2 regions of the Arthrobacter sp. 01N444 genome follow, and region 1 is predicted to be linked to the other one. Evidence: riboswitches for the same ligand, from Rfam matches in the RefSeq annotation. Region 1 holds a riboswitch; the other holds the start of a gene.
The links. Region 1 has a riboswitch for glycine ahead of gcvP (aminomethyl-transferring glycine dehydrogenase). Riboswitches for the same ligand answer to the same signal wherever they lie in the genome.
Positions count from the first base shown of each region.

Region 2: another riboswitch for glycine. It lies ahead of gcvP (aminomethyl-transferring glycine dehydrogenase); the one in region 1 lies ahead of gcvP (aminomethyl-transferring glycine dehydrogenase).

Region 1 covers NZ_JBFTRB010000026.1:30,847-40,959, reverse strand. Annotated here, with positions in the region: gene glyA (serine hydroxymethyltransferase) at 1-781, opposite strand, end outside; gene gcvH (glycine cleavage system protein GcvH) at 778-1,161, opposite strand; gene gcvT (glycine cleavage system aminomethyltransferase GcvT) at 1,219-2,355, opposite strand; gene gcvP (aminomethyl-transferring glycine dehydrogenase) at 2,366-5,212, opposite strand; glycine riboswitch at 5,265-5,372, opposite strand; glycine riboswitch at 5,374-5,471, opposite strand; gene AC1DKN_RS20505 (hypothetical protein) at 5,908-6,735, shown strand; partial or broken gene AC1DKN_RS20500 (SDR family oxidoreductase) at 6,870-7,256, opposite strand; gene AC1DKN_RS20495 (DUF6308 family protein) at 7,524-8,135, opposite strand; gene AC1DKN_RS20490 (TrlF family AAA-like ATPase) at 8,490-10,113, shown strand, end outside.
Region 2 covers NZ_JBFTRB010000022.1:70,820-80,932, reverse strand. Annotated here, with positions in the region: gene glyA (serine hydroxymethyltransferase) at 1-1,197, opposite strand, end outside; gene gcvH (glycine cleavage system protein GcvH) at 1,194-1,577, opposite strand; gene gcvT (glycine cleavage system aminomethyltransferase GcvT) at 2,098-3,246, opposite strand; gene gcvP (aminomethyl-transferring glycine dehydrogenase) at 3,259-6,180, opposite strand; glycine riboswitch at 6,220-6,334, opposite strand; glycine riboswitch at 6,336-6,434, opposite strand; gene AC1DKN_RS19375 (TetR/AcrR family transcriptional regulator) at 6,685-7,224, opposite strand; gene AC1DKN_RS19370 (MFS transporter) at 7,292-8,878, shown strand; gene AC1DKN_RS19365 (Dps family protein) at 9,015-9,494, opposite strand; gene AC1DKN_RS19360 (sigma-70 family RNA polymerase sigma factor) at 9,661-10,113, opposite strand, start outside.

The sequences.
Region 1 (10,113 bases):
TCTCGGCGTCGTTGGACAGGATGATGCCGCCGCGCGGACCGGCAAGGGTCTTGTGCGTGGTGGAGGTGGTGACGTGCGCGTGCGGGACCGGGGACGGGTGCAGCCCGGCCGCGACCAGCCCGGCGAAGTGCGCCATGTCCACCATCAGGTAAGCCCCGACGGAGTCGGCGATCCGGCGGAACTCGGCGAAGTCGAGCTGCCGGGCGTACGCGGACCAGCCGGCAACGATCAGCGCCGGCTTGTGCTCCAGGGCCAGGGCCTCGACCTCGGCCATGTCGATCCGGTGGTCCTCTTCACGGACCTGGTACGGAATCACGTTGTAGAGCCGGCCGGAGAAGTTGATCTTCATGCCGTGCGTCAGGTGCCCGCCGTGCGCCAGGTTCAGGCCCATGATGGTGTCGCCCGGACGGATCAGGGCGTGCATCACGGAGGCGTTGGCCTGCGCACCGGAATGCGGCTGCACGTTCGCGTACCCGGCGCCGAACAGGGCCTTGACCCGGTCGATCGCGAGCTGCTCCACAACGTCCACGTGCTCGCAGCCGCCGTAGTAGCGCTTGCCCGGGTAGCCCTCGGCATACTTGTTCGTCAGCACGGAACCCTGCGCCTGCATCACGGCTTTGGCGGTGTGGTTCTCCGAGGCGATCATTTCCAGCCCGTCCCGCTGGCGGGACAGCTCGGCGTCGATCTTCGCGGCGATCTCCGGATCCAGCGCGGACAGCTCCGCGTCCAGGCTCGCGGAGACGACCTGCTCAAACGCGACGGTACCCGTCGCGGCGCTCACAGCTCGCCGCCGTTCTTGGACGCGTACTCTTCAGCCGACATCAGTGGGCCTTCTTCGGTCACGGCGACCTTGAACAGCCAGCCGGCCCCGTACGGATCGCTGTTGATCAGCGCCGGATCGGAAACGACGGCGTCATTGATCTCCACCACCTCGCCGGTGACCGGCGCGTAGAGGTCCGAGACGGACTTGGTCGACTCGACCTCGCCGCAGGTCTCCCCCGCGGTCACCGCGGAACCGACCTCGGGCAGGTCCACGTAGACGATGTCGCCCAGGGCGTCGGCGGCCACGGCCGAAATCCCAATTCCTGCAGGGCCAGATCCGTCGGCAGCAACCCACTCGTGTTCAGCGGAGTACTTCAGTTCGGCTACAACTTTGCTCATTTATCTCAATCCTTAAGTTCGTATGTGGTTTCGGCAGGCTCAGCCAGCGGCGACCGGCTACTTTTGGCGCTTGTAGAACGGCAGTGCGACGACTTCGAAAGGCTCCGTCTTGCCGCGGAGGTCAATGTCCAGGGCTGTGCCCGGTGCGGCGTGTTCGATGTCGACGTAGGCCATCGTGACCGGGTAGCCGAGGGTGGGGCTGGGCTGGCCGGAGGTGACTTCGCCGACGACGTTGCCGTCCTTGAGGACCGGGTAGTGGCTGCGGGCGGCACGGCGTCCGAGGCCCTTGAGCCCGACGAGTTTGCGGCCGGTCGTGGAGCCTGCGCCGGCTGCCTTGAGCTCGCTCAGGGCGGCCTTGCCGACGAAGTCCGACTCCTTGGCGAGCGAGACGACCGGGCCCAGGCCTGCTGCGTATGGGTTGCCTTCGCGGGAGAGTTCGTTGCCATAGAGCGGCATGCCGGCTTCCAAACGCAGCGAGTCACGGCAGGCCAGGCCGGCCGGGATGAGCCCGTGGCTGGCACCGGTTTCCAGCAGTGCTTCCCAGAGACCTGCCGCATCCTCGTTCGAGATGTAGATCTCGAAGCCGTCCTCGCCGGTGTAACCGGTGCGGGCGAGGAGCAGATCTTGTCCGTTGATCTGAACCTCAACCGCAGCGTAGTACTTCAGCTCGGTGACCAGGACATGCTGCTCGGCCGGGACCAGCGTCAGCAGGATGGCTTCGGCGTTCGGGCCCTGGACGGCGATCAGCGAGAGCTCGGCGGAAACGTCTTCCACCGTCACGTCGAACCCGCCTTCTTGGGCAGAACCGGCCCTTTCGGCCAGTGCCGCGGCCACGACCTTGGCGTTGCCTGCGTTGGGGACCACCAGGTACTTGTCCTCACCGCGGCGGTAGGAGATGAGGTCATCGATGATGCCGCCGTCTTCCTGGCAGATCAGCGAGTACTTCGCCTTGCCGACGGCCACGGCCGACAGCTTCCCGGCCAGGGCGTAGTCGAGGAACGCCGCGGCGTCCGGGCCGGTGACCCAGACTTCGCCCATGTGGGAGAGGTCGAACAGGCCCGCGGCGTTGCGGACGGCGTGGTGCTCGGCGAGTTCGGAGCTGTACTTCAGCGGCATCTGCCAGCCGCCGAAGTCCGTGAAGGAGGCGCCGGCCTTTTTGTGCTGCTCGTAGAGAGCGGTGTAGTTCTCACTCATCAGAAAATCCTTAGTTTTCGAATTCGGAAAGCGGCGGGCAGGAGCAGACCAGGTTGCGGTCTCCGGCGGCGCCGTCGATGCGTCCGACCGGCGGGAAGTACTTGTCCTGCCTGAGTGTGTGGACGGGGAATGCGGCCTGCTCACGCGGGTACTCGCGGGTCCAGTCGGTGCTGACGACGGCGGCTGCCGTGTGGGGTGCGTTGCGCAGCGGGGAGTTCTCCACCGTGAAATCGCCGTTGGAGACCTGGTCGATCTCCTGGCGGATGGTGATCATCGCCTCGATGAAGCGATCGATCTCCGCAAGGTCCTCGGACTCGGTGGGCTCCACCATGAGGGTGCCCGCCACGGGGAAGGACAGTGTGGGGGCGTGGAAGCCGAAGTCGATGAGGCGCTTGGCCACGTCCTCGGCGGTGACGCCGGTCCTGGCGGTCAGTTCACGCAGGTCCAGGATGCACTCGTGGGCCACCAGGCCGCTCTCCCCCGTGTAGAGCACCGGGAAGTGCTCATCCAGCCGGGATGCGATGTAGTTCGCCGCGAGCAGCGCGGACTTGGTCGCCTCGGTGAGGCCCTGGCCGCCCATCAACTTCACGTACGTCCAGGAGATCGGCAGCACACCTGCAGATCCGTACCGCGAAGCGGAGATGGCAACTCCCTTTCCCGGTTCGACCTTGTTCGCGTCCCCTGGCATGAACGGCGCCAGGTGCGCTTTGGCGGCCACGGGGCCAACGCCCGGTCCGCCGCCGCCGTGCGGGATGCAGAAGGTCTTGTGCAGGTTCAGGTGAGAGACGTCGCCGCCAAACTTGCCCGGCTGGGCCAGCCCGACGAGGGCGTTGAGGTTGGCGCCGTCGACGTAGACCTGGCCGCCGGCGGCGTGGATCGCGTCGCAGACCTCGCGGACGTCGGCGTCGTACACCCCGTGGGTGGACGGGTAGGTGATCATGATGCAGGACAGCGCGTCCTTGTTCGCCTCGATCTTCGCGGTCAGGTCCGCGTGGTCGATCGTGCCGTCCGAAGCCGTGGCCACCACCACGACTTTCATGCCGGCCAGCACCGCGGAGGCCGCGTTCGTGCCGTGCGCGGAGGCCGGGATGAGGCAGATGTTGCGCTGGGCCTCCCCGCGGGAGTGGTGGTAGCCGCGGATGGCCAGCAGGCCGGCGAGCTCGCCCTGGGATCCGGCGTTGGGCTGGATGGAGACCTGGTCGTAGCCTGTGATTTCGGCGAGGTCAGCTTCGAGGCCGCTGACGAGTTCCCGCCAGCCCTCGGTCTGGGAGTCCGGCGCGAAAGGGTGGATGGAGGCGAACTCCGGCCAGGAGATCGCTTCCATCTCGGCCGTGGCGTTCAGCTTCATGGTGCAGGAGCCCAGCGGGATCATGGTGCGGTCCAGGGCGAGGTCGCGGTCCGAGAGCTTGCGGATGTAGCGCAGCAGCTGGGTTTCGGAGCGGTGCGTGTTGAAGACCGGATGCTGCAGGAAGTCGGAGGTGCGCAGCACCCTCCCGGGCAGCTCGAAGCCCTTGGCCTCCACCACCGGACCGGCGCCAAAGGCGACGACGACCGCGGAGAGGACCTCCGGCGTCGTGGTTTCATCGACGGACACGCCAACTGTGTCCGCGTCGATGAGCCGCAGGTTGATGCCACGGGCCTCGGCGGCGGCGATGACCTTGGCGGCCTTGCCGGGGACGCGGACCGTGAGGGTGTCGAAGAAGGACTCACTCGCCAGTTCCCGGCCGGCGATCTTCAGCGTGGCGGCGAGGGCGCGGGTGTTGTTGTGGACGGTCTCGGCGATCGCCTTCAGTCCGTCCGGGCCGTGGTAGACGGCGTAGAACGAGGACACGATGGCCAGCAGTGCCTGCGCGGTGCAGATGTTGGACGTGGCCTTCTCGCGGCGGATGTGCTGCTCGCGGGTCTGCAGGGCCAGGCGGTACGCCGGGACGCCGGCGTTGTCTTTGGAGACGCCGACGATGCGGCCGGGGAGCGTGCGTTCCATGCCCTCGCGCACCGCCATGTACGCGGCGTGCGGGCCGCCGAAGAACAGCGGCACGCCCAGGCGCTGGGTGGAGCCGACGGCGATGTCCGCCCCCTGCTCGCCCGGAGGGGTGATCAGGGTCAGGGCAAGCAGATCCGCCGCCACGGTGACCAGTGCGCCGCGTTCTTTGGCCTCCGCGATCACGCCGGACTGGTCCCACACCCGGCCGGAAACGCCCGGCTGCTGGAGGACGAGACCGTTGATGTCGCCGTCGGGCAGACCGGCGGAGAGGTCAGCGACCTGCACCTCGAAGCCCAGCGCCTCCGCTCGGCCCCTGACGATGGCAATGGTCTGCGGGAGGCAGTCGGCGTCGAGGACGGTCTTGGCCCCGGCAGCGGACTTGTTTTTGTTGGCGCGGCGCATGAGAAGCACGGCCTCGGCAACCGCGGTGGCCTCGTCCAGGAGGGACGCATTGGCGACGGGGAGCGCGGTGAGGTCCTGGACCATGGTCTGGAAGTTCAGCAGCGCCTCGAGGCGTCCCTGGGAGATTTCCGGCTGGTACGGGGTGTAGGCGGTGTACCAGGCCGGGGCTTCGAGGATGTTGCGGCGGATCACCGGCGGGGTGACGGTGTCGTAGTAGCCCTGGCCGATCATCTGCACGGCCGTCTTGTTCTTGGAGGCGAGCTTGCGCAGTTCGGCCAGCACCTGGACTTCGCTGAGGGCGCTGTCCAGGGTGAGGGGCTTTTCCTGGCGAATGGAATCGGGGACCGCGTTGTCAACGAGGCCATCAACGCTGTCGTAGCCGACGGCCTTGAGCATGGTGTCGATGTCGGCCTGGCGGCGGGCGCCGATGTGGCGGTCTGCGAAGGTGGACGGGGACGATTGAACCGTCATGAGAGGAACTCCATAATTCAGGTGGCATCAAGACGCCACGATGATTCGGGTTCCTCCCCGCTCTGTATTGGACCTGAGAGTTTCCGTTTTGCCCTGCTGATAGCAGCGCGCCACTTGCACCGTCGGTGAGCCCGGTTGCCCGGACTGCTTTCCAGAGTTGCCTTGCCGCGGCGGTACGTGGGCCTGAGAGATTCCTGGGGAGGATTTGCTCCTACGGCGCCTGCTGAACGTACCGGCAGGACTCTCCCGCCGCAGATCATAAGCTGTGCCATTGGTCGGTGACACAGCTCACAATTTATCCGGTTCCCGGGCAGGATGCAAAATTTATTTCAATTGAGTCGCCGTTCCCGCGGACGACGGCGGGAGCTCTTCGCCGTCGTCCGCTTGCGTGGGTGAGGCGCATGAGGGCCGTGACGTTGATCCGGAACACGCGGTCCCAGAGGTCGTCGTCCACCTCGTGGATCGGACCCAGGGGGTTAGTCCATTCGGTGCATTATTCTGGACGGGATAACTTACTTTCTCGTGCGCGTCCCTCCCAGAGCGCTCATACGCTAGGAGCCTCCGTGAGCCTTCCGGATCAAGCGATGGAACAGACAGCTCCCAGCAGACCACGAAGCCTAACTCCCGCCGGGGACACGGCTTGGGGGTGGCTGATCGGGATCCTCGCAGGATTGCTCGGCTTGGGCCCTTGGCTGGTGACCGGCGCACAGCTCCCGTTGCAGAATTTGTGGGGCGCAGAGGTCGCTCCGGACCAGATGCCCGTGTCGTTACTGCCGCTGAGCCAATACGAACTCACCACGATCGTGGCCCTCCTTACCGTGGGAGGTGCGGCGGCCGGACTCGCGGTGCGCATCTGGTCTCCCGCCCGACGGCGACTGGTGACGTGGTGCGCGGCAGCCGGCGTTCTTGTGGTTCAGTGCACGGCGGCCGTCCAGTCCTTCACAGTGCTTGACGGCGGCTTGACGGGCGGAACAACGGCGAGCCTGTACTTCGCCGGGTTACTCGCGGGCGTGACCGCCTCCCTCGCTGCGGCCCTCGTGGCGCACCTGCTGCTCTGTTCGAGGTCACGGAGCCTGGCGGCATTGGCCGCCGGACTCGTGGCGGTGCCGCTCGCTTCGTGGACGGTGGAGTGGGTTGTCGGCTTCGTTGGGCACATCAACGTCCCCGTCACAGTGCCGTCAATCGCTCACTGGATTCCGGCCATCCTCGTTGGTTGCGCCCTGGCATGGTGCGGCCTGCGTCCTGCGCGGCGGACCGCGGTGTGGGCCGTGAACCTTGCGCTGTTGTGGTTGGTTCCCGCCCTGTTCATCTCGGTCAACTACGTCCTGGGGACCCGTATCCTGGCTGGCGACCTGCAGGAGATGCTGTTAATGAGTCGGCAAATCTTGGCGGTAACACTTGGACCCGAGGGCGGAGCAGCTCCCAAAATCTTGCTGGCCCTAGTCATCGCATCGGCGGGGCTGGGTGCCAAATCCATTGCCGCTCGCCGGCGACCGGACGCGCCCACCTTCCCGTCTTCGTAAAATCCGGACTCACCCGCGACGTGTGGACGTGATTGCACCAGCGGATCCGATGGTGCAATCACGGATTTGATCCCAATCCAGCGGGCGACGGCGGGACCTCCCGCCGTCGCCCGCCTGCCGTTTGGTGAGGTGCTTTACAGCGCGGACCAGCCGCCGTCGGAGGCGAGGATGGCGCCGTTGATGTTGGTGCCGTCGTCGCTGAGCAGGAACGTGATGGACGCGGCGAGCTGCGCGGCGGTGGCGGGCGTGGGGACGGTGGCCTGCATCAGCGGGCCGAGGCGTTCGGCCGCGAGCTGGGATCCCCAGGTGGCCACGATGTTGGTGATGGTGGGGCCCGGGGCCACGGCGTTGAAGCGCAGGCCCTTCGGCCCGTACATCACGGCCGAGTTCTTGGTCAGGCCCACGACGGCGTGCTTGGACGCGGTGTAGGCGGCACCGGCGGCGGACCCGCGCAGGCCGGCCTCGGAGGCGACGTTGACCACGGAGCCGGTCCCGGCGTCCAGCATCAGCGGCACCACAGCGGACAAAGGGCCGCCCTTACCTCAATGGGCTATTCAGCCAGTGAGCCCCACTCGGCAGCACTGTGCCGCCTCATGGTTACCCCCTGCAGTCGCGTAAATTCCTGCTCAAGATCCGTCAACCTTTCGAGACGTGCAGAGAGAAAACCTACAGCATCGCCGTCTTCTAGTATTCGAGGAGCTCGTCGTAATATTCCACATCGGTTCCGGCGCTTAGCGATGTGAGGTGTCGGCATCGAACCATGGGCGTTCCCCGTTGGATGTTCTCCCTCAAGCGCTCCAAATGAGAATGTCCGCCAACCGCAGCAGGCTCAACTGACGACCGTCCGGCGTTTTGGTGTTGTCGGCAAGGGGCTGCAACCAGTCCTGGTTCTCACGAATGTCTTTCCAAAGTGCCGCTCGCAGCTGCACCGATTCGGTCTTCTTCACGCCATAAAACTTTCTGACTCGAGAATCATTGATCGGAACAATTGACGGTCGACGACGGTGGAGCACCTTCGAAACGGTCACGGGAGTCCAGTTCTTCACATCTGTGGTGGCGTCGTTGGCCGCCGCAAGGCTCCCGACAGCCGCTTCGAGCGCGTCCAAGGACTCATAGGACTCCAGCGGTTTCGCCTCCTTGAGATCTCGAAGAGCCGCGTCCAACGCCAAACGCAGTCGTTGTTCAGAACCCGAGCCCTCGGCAAACAGTGGAATAACCTCCTTCCATGTCAGCCGCAAGCTCAAGAGGTTTGCCGCTAGTACGTCTCCGGCACTCAATGGAACATCCATGTCGCCCTGAACGTCGTAAGTCCAAAACGCAAAGTGACGCGCAGGATCCGTGTAATGACCAACCTTTTCAGCGGCTGTCGCCTCCAATGCAGCCAGGCTCCGAGATGACATGAATGGCGCTCCTCTGCGGATGGTGGCCCCCAAGGTGAGCGCCGATCAATCTGAACTGTAAGGGGGTGCGTGGGTTCATGATATGTCCGGCACGCCAAGCAACCCATAACCGCCTCTGGGCGCCTTCTGAGCGCAGAGTCCGCTGGCATCGGTCTTGCCCGCCTCCTGGAACCGCGTCCTCTACAACTTGGGGGAGCATTGTGTACCTGAATCATTCGGCGCACCGCATATGTCGCTGGCGTCCGATTGGTGCAATGTGCAACCCATAGAATCACATTGGTGGGATTCCGATGCCACCACCGAGTTCGACTGGCATCAGCGCGGAAATTCGATAGTGACCTAGATGGGGGAAATATGTACAGAGATGTTGGAGCCAGTTGGTGGAAGGTGGACTTCCACGCCCACTCACCAGCTTCGTTTGATTACGGTGCGGAGAAGGAAGGGGGCTCGAACGCAAACAAACCAACCTTCGTGGAATGGCTCCAGACCTACATGGACGCCGGTATCGATGCCATCGTAATAACCGACCACAACTCTGCCGAAGGCATAGATCAGGCACGCGAAGCTCTCAAGGCCATGCGCCCAGCCGAAGGACCAAGACTGGAATCGGCTCCCCCGAGTACATATCGTGAAATCGCGCTGCTTACCGGTGTCGAAATCACCGTTGCCACCGGAATCCACCTTCTCGGTGTGTTCGACACGGACACCCAACCAAGCGTCGTCACGAAGGTCCTCACCCTCGCAGGCTATGACGGTAAATACGGACATAGCCGCGAAGCAGCACCGAAGTCGATCAGCGACGTAGCGCGAATTATTCATGACAACGGCGGCCTCGCTATCCCAGCACATGCCGACGGTCCCGCTGGACTCCTGGGCCAGACTTCCACCGGACTGGCGGAGGTCGAGAAGAATGCTCCAATCTTCGCAATTGAGACTACCGACCCAGAAACCAAGTTTGACCTGGCCGGTTTCCGAAAGTTGGTCCGCGTTCTAGGATCTGACGCGCACCATCTTGATGGAAGCGCGTGCCCCGCGGAAGAAACGGCTAAGTACCCCGGCACCCACTTCACTTGGGTAAAAATGGAAAACCCTTCGCTTGCGGGCATTCGCAACGCGCTCTCTGACGGACCGAATGCAATCAGGCCCTCTGACTCCCACGGGAATATGGCCGATAGCCCGCACGCACGCATCACTGGAATAAAATTCGGTGATACCGAGCTGAAGTTCAATCCGTGGCTGAATACAATCATCGGCGGCCGAGGTGTTGGAAAATCCACCGCGGTTGAACTGATTCGAGTTGCTTTAGATCGCTTTGGGGAGCTCCCTTCGGAGCTTGCGGATGACCTTCAGTGGTTTTCTCCACATGGAAGGACGAGCGGCGAGCACCGCGCGTGGTCGAAGCAGGGCCCTCCAGAAGTGACCTACCTCAAGGACGGCCACACGTATCGAATCTCATGGGATGAGACGCAGGGGACCAAAGTCGGAGAGATTTGTGACGGATCCTGGAAGGACGTACCTGGCGACATCAAGACTAGATTCCCTATAAGAATTTACAGTCAAAAACAGATTTTCGAACTTGCTAAAGAGCCGCAGGCACTTCTCGGAATTATTGACGCAGCGCCTGAAGTTAACTTTGCATCCTGGTCGAGTGAAAATCAGCGAATCCGAGATGAGTACCGCAAGCTGGTCGCTGAGGCAGACGGCTACCGCGACCTGATTGCGGACGGCGCCCGAATTGCTGGTCAGATCCAGGACCTTGAACGTCGAATTTCTGCTGCCGAGACACTTTCAACTTCGCCGGAAGTCCTTGAACTCCGAAAACTTCAAGATGTCGCTGCGGTTCTGAACCGAGCCTTGGATGAGTCGCAGGAATTCGCCGCACTGATTCAAGGGCTCCAGAGTAAACTTCAGATTTCCCCGGCTCTTCAGGACAGCGTCCTCAAGGAAGATGAGACTCTCGCTGACGCTGTAGACGCAA
Region 2 (10,113 bases), on a different contig from region 1:
CTCGCCGAAGCCGCGGGTCGCCAGCGCCGGGGTGCCGATCCGCAGCCCGGAGGTGACCATCGGCGGGCGCGGATCGAACGGCACAGCGTTGCGGTTGACGGTGATGTCGATCGCCGCGAGCCGGTCCTCGGCTTCCTGCCCGTTCAGCTCACACTCGCGCAGGTCCACCAGGACCAGGTGCACGTCGGTGCCGCCGGAGATCACGTTGATGCCCTTGGCGGTCACGTCCGGCTGGACCAGGCGCTCGGCGAGGATCCGGGCGCCGGCCAGGACGCGTTCCTGGCGCTCCCTGAACTCCTCGGACGCGGCGATCTTGAACGCCACGGCCTTGCCCGCGATGACGTGCTCCAGCGGCCCGCCCTGCTGGCCGGGGAACACCGCGGAGTTGATCTTCTTGGCGATCTCGGCGTCGTTGGACAGGATGATGCCGCCGCGCGGACCGGCAAGGGTCTTGTGCGTCGTGGAGGTGGTGACGTGCGCGTGCGGGACCGGGGACGGGTGCAGCCCGGCCGCGACCAGCCCGGCGAAGTGCGCCATGTCCACCATCAGGTAGGCGCCCACCGAGTCGGCGATCCGGCGGAACTCGGCGAAGTCCAGCTGCCGGGCGTACGCGGACCAGCCGGCAACGATCAGCGCCGGCTTGTGCTCCAGGGCCAGGGCCTCGACCTCGGCCATGTCGATCCGGTGGTCCTCCTCACGGACCTGGTACGGGATCACGTTGTAGAGCCGGCCGGAGAAGTTGATCCGCATGCCATGCGTCAGGTGCCCGCCGTGCGCCAGGTTCAGGCCCATGATGGTGTCGCCCGGCCGGATCAGGGCATGCATCACGGAGGCGTTGGCCTGCGCGCCGGAGTGCGGCTGCACGTTGGCGTACCCCGCGCCGAACAGGGCCTTGACCCGATCGATCGCGAGCTGTTCGATCACATCAACGTGCTCGCAGCCACCGTAATAGCGCTTGCCCGGGTAGCCCTCGGCGTACTTGTTGGTCAGCACGGAGCCCTGCGCCTGCATCACAGCCTTGGCGGTGTGGTTCTCCGAGGCGATCATCTCCAAACCGTCCCGCTGCCGGGTCAGTTCGGCGTCGATCTTCGCGGCGATCTCCGGATCCAGCGCGGACAGGTCCGCGTCCAGGCTCGGCGAAACGACCTGCTCAAACGCCAGCGTCTGGGTGCCCGCGGCCGCCGTTGCGCCGCTCACAGCTCGCCACCGTTCTTGGACGCGTACTCCTGGGCAGAAAGCAGCGGGCCGTCGGACTCGGCAGCGACCTTGAAGAGCCAGCCGGCACCGTACGGGTCGCTGTTGATCAGCGCGGGGTCATCGACGACGGCGGGGTTGATTTCGGTGACCTCGCCCGTGACCGGGGCGTAGAGGTCCGAGACGGACTTGGTCGATTCGACCTCGCCGCAGGTCTCCCCCGCGGTCACGGCGGAGCCGACCTCCGGCAGGTCAACGTAGACGATGTCGCCGAGGGCATCCGTGGCGACGGCGGAGATGCCGATGGAAACAACGTTTCCGGCCTCGCGGGCAACCCACTCGTGCTCGTCGGAGTACTGCAGTTCAGGGGCAACTTTTGCCATGTGTTTTTCCTTTACGTTTGAAAAGTCGTGGGCCACAACAATTGTGGTGGGTTGGGTGGCGGATGAGGCAATTCCTCCGCGTGCTCGCTCGTCCCTCGCTTAGACGCACGCTTCCGGAATCCCCTCACCCGGCGCTATTCAGTTCAGTTTTTGGGGCCAGCCGTTTCCCCGGAAGAAACAGTGGCTTTTCGATATCTTCCAGAGCCGGGGTGCTCCGAGGCTTCAAGGGTGTCATCAAGCTCAACCCCCAATGATCGGGCTTGGGACAGTCCTACCCCGCGGCAGGCGCTACATCCCCCAGCACTTTTGCTTTCGAAGGCGCCCCAAACGACGCTTGGAACTCGAGGTGAGTTGAACCCGAGGTGAGCTGCAGGGCCCCTTCGGGCCCGACATCCGGGAGCATGCGTCTAAGGGAGCGTTACGTCCGCTCAGCGGGCGTCTTCGCGACCGAGCATGCAGAGGATGCCGGGTCCGACGGGCTGACGCAACCACAGTCACGCAGCCCCCGGGACAGCTTCGGCTACTTTTGGCGCTTGTAGAAAGGCAGTGCGACAACTTCGAAGGGTTCGGCCTTGCCGCGGAGGTCGATGTCCAGTGCGGTGCCGGGCTCGGTGAATTCGACGTCGACATAGGCCATCGCGACCGGGTAGCCGAGGCTCGGGCTGGGCTGGCCGGAGGTGACTTCGCCGACGACGTTGCCGTCCTTGAGGACCGGGTAGTGGCCGCGGCCGGCCCGGCGCCCGAGGCCCTTGAGCCCGACGAGCTTGCGGCCCGTCGTGGCGCCGGCGCCGGTTTCCTTCTTGGCGGCCAAGGCGGCCTTGCCGATGAAGTCGCCTTCCTTGGACAGGGCGACGACGGGGCCCAGGCCGGCGGCGAACGGATCGCCCTCCAGGGAGAGCTCGTTGCCGTAAAGCGGCATGCCGGCCTCGAGACGGAGCGAATCGCGGGACGCGAGCCCGGCGGGGGTCAGCTCGCCGTCCTCTGCGATGGCGACGAGCGCCTGCCAGAGGGCGGCGGCGGCGTCGTTCGCGACGAAGATCTCGAAGCCGTCTTCACCGGTGTAGCCGGTGCGGGCCAGCAGGAGGTCCTGGCTGGCTCCAGCGAACATGAACGGGACGTCCACGGCGGCGTAGTACTTCAGGCCGGTGACGAGCTCGTGCTGCGCGGCGGGGACCAGGCGCAGCAGGATCTCCTGGGCCTTGGGTCCCTGCACGGCGATCAGCGAGGTCTCAGCAGAGGCGTCCTGGACGGTGACGTCGAATCCGCCGTCCTTTCCGGAACCGGCGCGCTCGGCCAGGGCCGCGGCGACGACCTTCGCGTTGCCGGCGTTGGGGACCACAAGGAATTTCTGGTCGCCGCGGCGGTAGGTGATGAGGTCATCGATGATGCCGCCGTCCTCGTTGCAGATCAGCGAGTACTTGGCCTTGCCAATGGCCATCGCCGAGATCTTGCCCACGAGGGCGTAGTCCAGGAAGGCTGCGGCGTCGGGGCCGGTGACCCAGACTTCGCCCATGTGGGAGAGGTCGAACAGGCCCGCGGACTTGCGGACGGCGTGGTGCTCGGCGAGTTCGGAGCTGTACTTCAGCGGCATCTGCCAGCCGCCGAAGTCCGTGAAGGAGGCGCCGAGCTTCTTGTGCTCTTCGTAAAGTGCCGTGTAATTCTCATTCATCGGTGGCTGTCCCTAGCTGTCAGAGTCGGAGTTGGCGGAGTCGTCGGAGTGGACTGCTGTGTCTTCTTCGAAGGCCTCGAGGGGCGGGCACGAGCAGATCAGGTTGCGGTCCCCGGCTGCGCCGTCGATGCGGCCGACGGGCGGGAAGTACTTGTCCTGCTTGAGCGTGTGGACCGGGAAGACGGCCTGCTCACGCGGGTACTCGCGGGTCCAGTCGGTGCTGATCACGGCAGCGGCGGTGTGCGGGGCGTTGCGCAGCGGGCTGTGCTCCACGGTGAAATCGCCGTTGGCCACCTGGTCGATCTCGGCGCGGATGGCGACCATGGCCGTGATGAAGCGGTCGATCTCGCCCAGGTCCTCGGATTCGGTGGGCTCCACCATCAGGGTGCCGGCCACCGGGAACGCCAGGGTGGGGGCGTGGAAGCCGTAGTCGATCAGGCGCTTGGCCACGTCCTCGGCGGTCACGCCGGTCTTGGCCGTGAGTTCGCGCAGGTCCAGGATGCACTCGTGGGCCACCAGGCCGCCTTCGCCGGTGTAGAGCACCGGGAAGGAGTCGTTGAGGCGGGCCGCGATGTAGTTCGCCGCGAGCAGCGCGGACTTGGTCGCCTCGGTGAGGCCGCGGCCGCCCATCAGCTTCACGTAGGCCCAGGAGATCGGCAGCACGCCGGCCGAGCCGTAGCGGGAGGCGGAGATCGGGGTGCCGTCGGCGCCGTTGGCGGGATCAGCAGCGTTGCCCGGCATGAACGGGGCCAGGTGCGCCTTGGCCGCGACCGGGCCGACGCCCGGTCCGCCGCCGCCGTGCGGGATGCAGAAAGTCTTGTGCAGGTTCAGGTGCGAGACGTCGCCGCCGAACATGCCGGGCTGGGCCAGCCCGACCAGGGCGTTGAGGTTGGCGCCGTCGATGTAGACCTGGCCGCCGGCGGCGTGGACCGCGTCGCATACCTCGCGGACATCGGCGTCGTACACCCCGTGCGTGGACGGGTAGGTGATCATGATGCAGGACAGCGCATCCTTGTGCAGCTCGATCTTGGCGGTCAGGTCCGCGTGGTCGATCGTGCCGTCCGAAGCCGTGGCCACGACCACGACCTTCATGCCGGCCAGCACGGCGGAGGCGGCGTTGGTGCCGTGCGCGGAGGCCGGGATCAGGCAGACGTTGCGCTGGGCATCGCCGCGGGAGAGGTGGTAGCCGCGGATCGCCAGCAGCCCGGCGAGCTCGCCCTGGGAACCGGCGTTGGGCTGGATGGAGACCTGGTCGTAGCCGGTGATCTCGGTCAGCTGGCCTTCGAGGTCCTCGATCAGTTCACGCCAGCCGGCGGTCTGGGATTCCGGGGCGAACGGGTGGATGGAGGCGAACTCCGGCCAGGAGATGGCTTCCATCTCGGCGGTGGCGTTCAGCTTCATGGTGCACGACCCCAGCGGGATCATGGTCCGGTCCAGGGCAAGGTCGCGGTCCGAGAGGCGACGGATGTAGCGCAGCAACTGGGTCTCGGAACGGTGCGTGTTGAACACCGGGTGCTGCAGGTAGTCGGAGGTGCGCTCGACGGCGGGGTCCAGGCCGAACGCAGTGTCCGTGCCTGCAGCCGCGGCAGTCACGGACGCGCCGAACGCGGCTATGACGTCGGCGACGACGGCAACCGTCGTGGCCTCGTCGGCGGAGATGCCGACGGTGTCGGCGTCGATGGCGCGCAGGTTGACGCCCTTGGCGTCGGCTGCCGCGATGATCTCAGCTGCCCGGCCCGGCACGGAGACGGTGATGGTGTCGAAGAAGGAGGTGTGCAGCACATCCAGGCCGGCGGCCTTCAGGGAGGCGGCGATGGTCTTCGCGTGGACGTGGACCGACTGGGCGATTGCCTTCAGCCCGTCCGGGCCGTGGTAGACGGCGTAGAAGGAAGCCACGATGGCCAGCAGGGCCTGGGCGGTGCAGATGTTGGAGGTGGCTTTCTCGCGGCGGATATGCTGCTCGCGGGTCTGCAGGGCCAGGCGGTAGGCGGGAACGCCGGCGTTGTCCTTGGAGACACCCACGAGGCGGCCGGGCATGGAGCGCTCGAGCCCCTTCTGGACGGCCATGTAGGCAGCGTGCGGTCCGCCGAAGAACAGCGGCACGCCGAAGCGCTGGGCGGATCCGACGGCGATGTCAGCGCCCTGCTCGCCCGGGGACGTGATCAGGGTCAGGGAGAGGAGATCTGCCGCGACGGTGACGAGGGCGCCGCGTTCCTTGGCGTCGGCGATCACGGCGGTGTGGTCGAACACGCGGCCGGAGACGCCCGGCTGCTGCAGGACGACGCCGTTGATGACGCCGTCGGGCAGGCCCTTGGAGAGGTCGGCGACCTCGACCTCGAAGCCGAGGGCCTCGGCGCGGCCCTTGACGATCGCGATGGTCTGGGGCAGGCAGTCGGCGTCGAGGACGGTCTTGCCGTCGTGCGCCGTCTTGTTCTTATTCGCGCGGCGCATCATCAGCACGGCCTCGGCCACGGCGGTGGCTTCATCCAGCAGGGAGGCGTTGGCGATCGGCAGGCCGACCAGGTCCTGGACCATGGTCTGGAAGTTCAGCAGCGCCTCCAGCCGGCCCTGGGAGATCTCCGGCTGGTAGGGCGTGTACGCGGTGTACCAGGCCGGGGCTTCGAGGATGTTGCGGCGGATCACCGGCGGGGTGAGCGTGTCGTAGTAGCCCTGCCCGATCATCTGCACGGCAGTCTTGTTCTTCGACGCCAGCTTGCGCAGCTCGGCGAGGACTTCGACCTCGCTCAGGGCCGCGGCGAGCGCGAGGTCGGCGTCCTGGCGGATGTCCTTCGGAACGGCGGTGTCCACCAGGGCGTCGACGGTGTCGTAGCCGACAGCCTTCAGCATGGCGTCGACGTCGGCCTGGCGGCGCGCGCCGATATGCCGGTCAACGAAGGACGTGGAGGCTGGGGTAACAGTCACAAGGAACTCCATAACTCAGGCGGCGCAGGGTACGCCACATTGATTCGGGTTCCTCCCCGCTCTGTATTGGACCTGAGAGTTTCCGCGCAGCCCGCGTTTCAGGGCTCCGCTTGCACCGTCGGTGAGCACAGCATGTCCGGGACACGCCTGCTACTTTCCAGAGATGCCTTGCCGCGGCGGTACATGGGCCTGAGAGATTCCTGGGGAGGGTTTGCTCCTACGGCGCCTGCTTGTACCTACTTGCAGGACTCTCCCGCCGCAGATCAAAGGCGTATTTAATTAGGTGTTCAATCGGGGGTGACTACAGTCACAGCTCTCATTGTCCTATGCCGGGCGCGCGTCCGCAAACTCCCTCCCGGCGGCGGACCCAGGTTACGGGCCACGAGCCACCCGGCGGCGAATCCGGCGGCGCGAATTCGCCGGAAAGCCCCGGAGTCGCCGCAACTTTCCGGCGTACTCGAACGCTTCCGGCGAATTCGGCGGGGAGTAGAGGGTCGGAGGGGGTGGGTGTGGGCTTCAGCCGCGCAGGCGCTCGACGGCGGCCAGGAGGCTCTGGACGTCCGCCTCGACTTCCGGCGGCGGCCCGCCGGGACCCCGCGCCAGCATGGCGTTGAAGTACAGCCCGTCCCCCATGCACAGGACGGCCTTCGCCATGGCGGGCCCGACGTCGGCCGCCAGCAGTTCCAGCCAGCTCGCCTGGCCGGCGGCGAAGCGGCGGAGCGTTTCCCCGTGTGCCACCTCGGCGAGCCGCGTGGCCGCCACGAAGACCCGGTCCATGGGCGTGTCCGCCCACACCGAGGACTTGATGAAGTACGCCGCCGCCCCTTCCGGGGCTGCCGCCATGGCCGCAACATCGGCAGCCAGGAGCCGGTCCAGCCGTTCCAGCAGGACCGCGATCATGGCCTCTTTCGTCGGAAAATGGTAGAGCAGGCCGCCCTTGGAGACGCCGGCCCGGCGCGCGACGGCGTCCAGCGTCGCGGCGCGTTCACCGACTTCGATGAGCAGGGATTCGAAGGCATCGAGGACGGCCTCGCGGGCGACGGGTTTCCTGGGCATGCCTCCCATCATGCCTGTCCGCGAGCGCATTTCTTAACTGTACCGTCCAGACGGTACAGTTATCCTTATGAGCATTTCATCGATCACCGTAGCCACCAGCACTCCTGCGGCCACCGGGCCCCGGGCACCGTGGCGTGACTGGGTGGCGCTGGCCCTGCTGATGTTCCCCGTCCTGCTCGTGGCCGTGGACAACACCGCGCTCACGTTCGCCCTGCCGGCCATCGCCAGCAGCCTGACCGCCTCCGGCGTCGAACTGCTCTGGATCGTCGATGCCTATCCCCTGGTCTTGGCCGGACTCCTGGTCGCGATGGGTTCCCTGGGCGACAGGATCGGCCGGCGCCGGCTGCTGTTCGTGGGCAGCGCAGGCTTTGCCGCGGTGTCCGCCGTGACGGCGTTCGCGCCGAGTGCGGAATGGCTGATCGCCGGCCGCGCCGGGCTTGGCCTGTTCGGCGCCATGCTGATGCCATCCACGCTGTCGCTGATCCGGAACATCTTTCCGCAGCCCAACCGGCGCAGGCTGGCGGTGGCGATCTGGGCCGCCGGCTTCTCCGGCGGCGCCGCCCTCGGCCCGATTGTCGGCGGCTGGCTGGTGGAAAACTTCTGGTGGGGCGCCGTCCTGCTGGTCGCGGTGCCGATCATCCTGCCGCTGCTGCTGCTCGGGCCGGCGCTGATCCCGGAATCCCGCGATCCGAAGCCGGGCCGGGTGGACGTGCCCAGCATTGCCCTGTCCCTGCTGGTCATGGTGCCGGTGGTCTACGGGATCAAAGCCCTTGCCACCCACGGGCCGGCTCCCGAGGCCTTCGCGAGTATCGGAACCGGCCTGCTCATGGGCTATGTGTTCATCCGGCGGCAACGCGCGCTTGCCCGTATCCACAGGACAGACCACAGCACCGCGCCGATGCTCGACGTCAGCCTGTTTGGCAACCGGATCTTCAGTACGGCCATTGTGGCCAACGTCCTGGCACTGTTCTCCTTCAACGGCTTCATTCTCTTCCTGGCCCAGCACCTGCAGCTGCTGGAGGGCCAGTCCCCCTCGGCCTCCGGCGTCGCCATGGTCCCGGCCCTCATCGCCACGGTTGTAGCGGGGCTGCTCGTGGTCCCGCTGGTGCGCAAGGTGCGGCCCGGCTTTGTGGTGGCCGGCGGCCTGCTGCTGAGCGCGGCGGGCTATTTCGTGGTGGCATTCGGCGACCACAGCCAGGGCCCGTCGCTGCTCCTTGCCGCCCTGCTGGTGCTCTGCCTGGGGGTGGGGGCCGCGGAGACGATCTCCAATGACCTGATCCTGGGTGCGGCGCCCGCCGACAAGGCAGGGGCAGCCGCCGCTATCTCCGAGACGGGCTACGAAGTGGGGTCCCTGCTGGGTACGGCGATTCTCGGCTCAATCCTGACGGCCTCCTACCAGGGCAACCTCCGGCTTCCCGCGGGCGTGTCCGAACTCGCCCCGGCGGCGGCCACCAGCCAGGCCGGTGAAACCCTGGCCGGCGCTGTGGATCTGGCCCGGATGCTTCCGGCGCCCCTGGCCGAGGCGGTGACGGCGGCCGCGCGCACCGCCTTCGACTCGGGCGTGCACGTCACTGCGTCCATTGCACTGGTCCTGATGTCCGGGGCCTGCGTCCTGGCCGCCGTCGTCCTGCGGTCGGTGCCGAAGGCCCAATAGGGCTCAGCGGCCGCCGTCAGCGTCACGCCGTCGTCAGCACGAAGGGGTTCCAGCCCATAAACAGCAGCGTCCGGCGCCGGGTATCCTCCCGGCGCCGGACGCTGCTGTTTCTTGGGGGGCTGGTGGGAGCCGGTCCCTACTTACTGTCCGGGGTGGTCACGCTGGCGGTGGCCCGCATGGTCTCGGCATTCACCATCCAGGCGTACTGCTCAAACTTGGCGATGAACTCGTGCAGCAGATCCGCGGTGGTGGGATCTTCCTCGTCCACTTCGTCATGGACCTTGCGCATGGTGCCGACGGCCGCCTCAAGCGCGGCGACAATCCGCTCGATGGCGTCCTTCGTGTTGATCAGGCCCTTCGGGAACTCGGCCAGTGCGGTGGACTTGGAAACCGTGGAGCTTCGGCCGTCCGGGAGGGCGTGGAGGGCACGCATGCGCTCGGCAAGGTCATCCGCGAATCCCCGGGCGGCGTCGATGATTTCATCCAGCTGGAGGTGAAGGTCCCTGAAGTTGGTCCCGACGATGTTCCAGTGTGCCTGCTTGCCCTGAACGTGGAGTTCGATCAGGTCCACCAGTACTGCCTGCAGGTTGGTCGTCAATGTTGGTGATGCTTTCATGAATCCTCCTCGATAGAACCGGTGCCGTGCGGGCCGCGCATGCCATTGCTGGCACCCCGGCCGATGCTTCCGACGCTACCGCAGCGCGGCGCCGGGCCGCGATGCTTCTGGGAGGAATTTCTCGGTCAGCTTACTAAGTCGGCTTACTAACCGTTTTGGGGGCGGTTTAGACGGCCTCGTTGAGGATGGGCCCACGCGGGAACACGGCCCGTGTGATGCCGCCGGAGGTGGATTCGGACAGCTGGGTGAGGTAGTCGTTGCGCCGCCTCGGGGTAATCCTGGACTGGGGCTGGAACGGCTGCTCGGGGTCGTCGGCGTAGTGGGCGCTCAGGCCGTCGCGCATGAGCCGGATGGCTTCCGAACGCTGCTGGGACACCGCTGCGTGCGTGGATCCGAGTTCCGCGGCCAGGTCTTTGACCGTGCGGTCTCCGAAATAGATCTCCTCCACCACGTAGCGCATCCGTTCCGGAAGGGATTTCACGGCGGCCCGAAGGTACTGGAGCCGTTCGTCCGCGAGCACGGAGTGTTCCGGGGTGAGGGTTTCGGCGGCCAGGGTGTCCACCACGGCCTCGTCGAGGGGCGTCAATGTGCGCGAGGCATCCGCGAGCGCGGCCTCCAC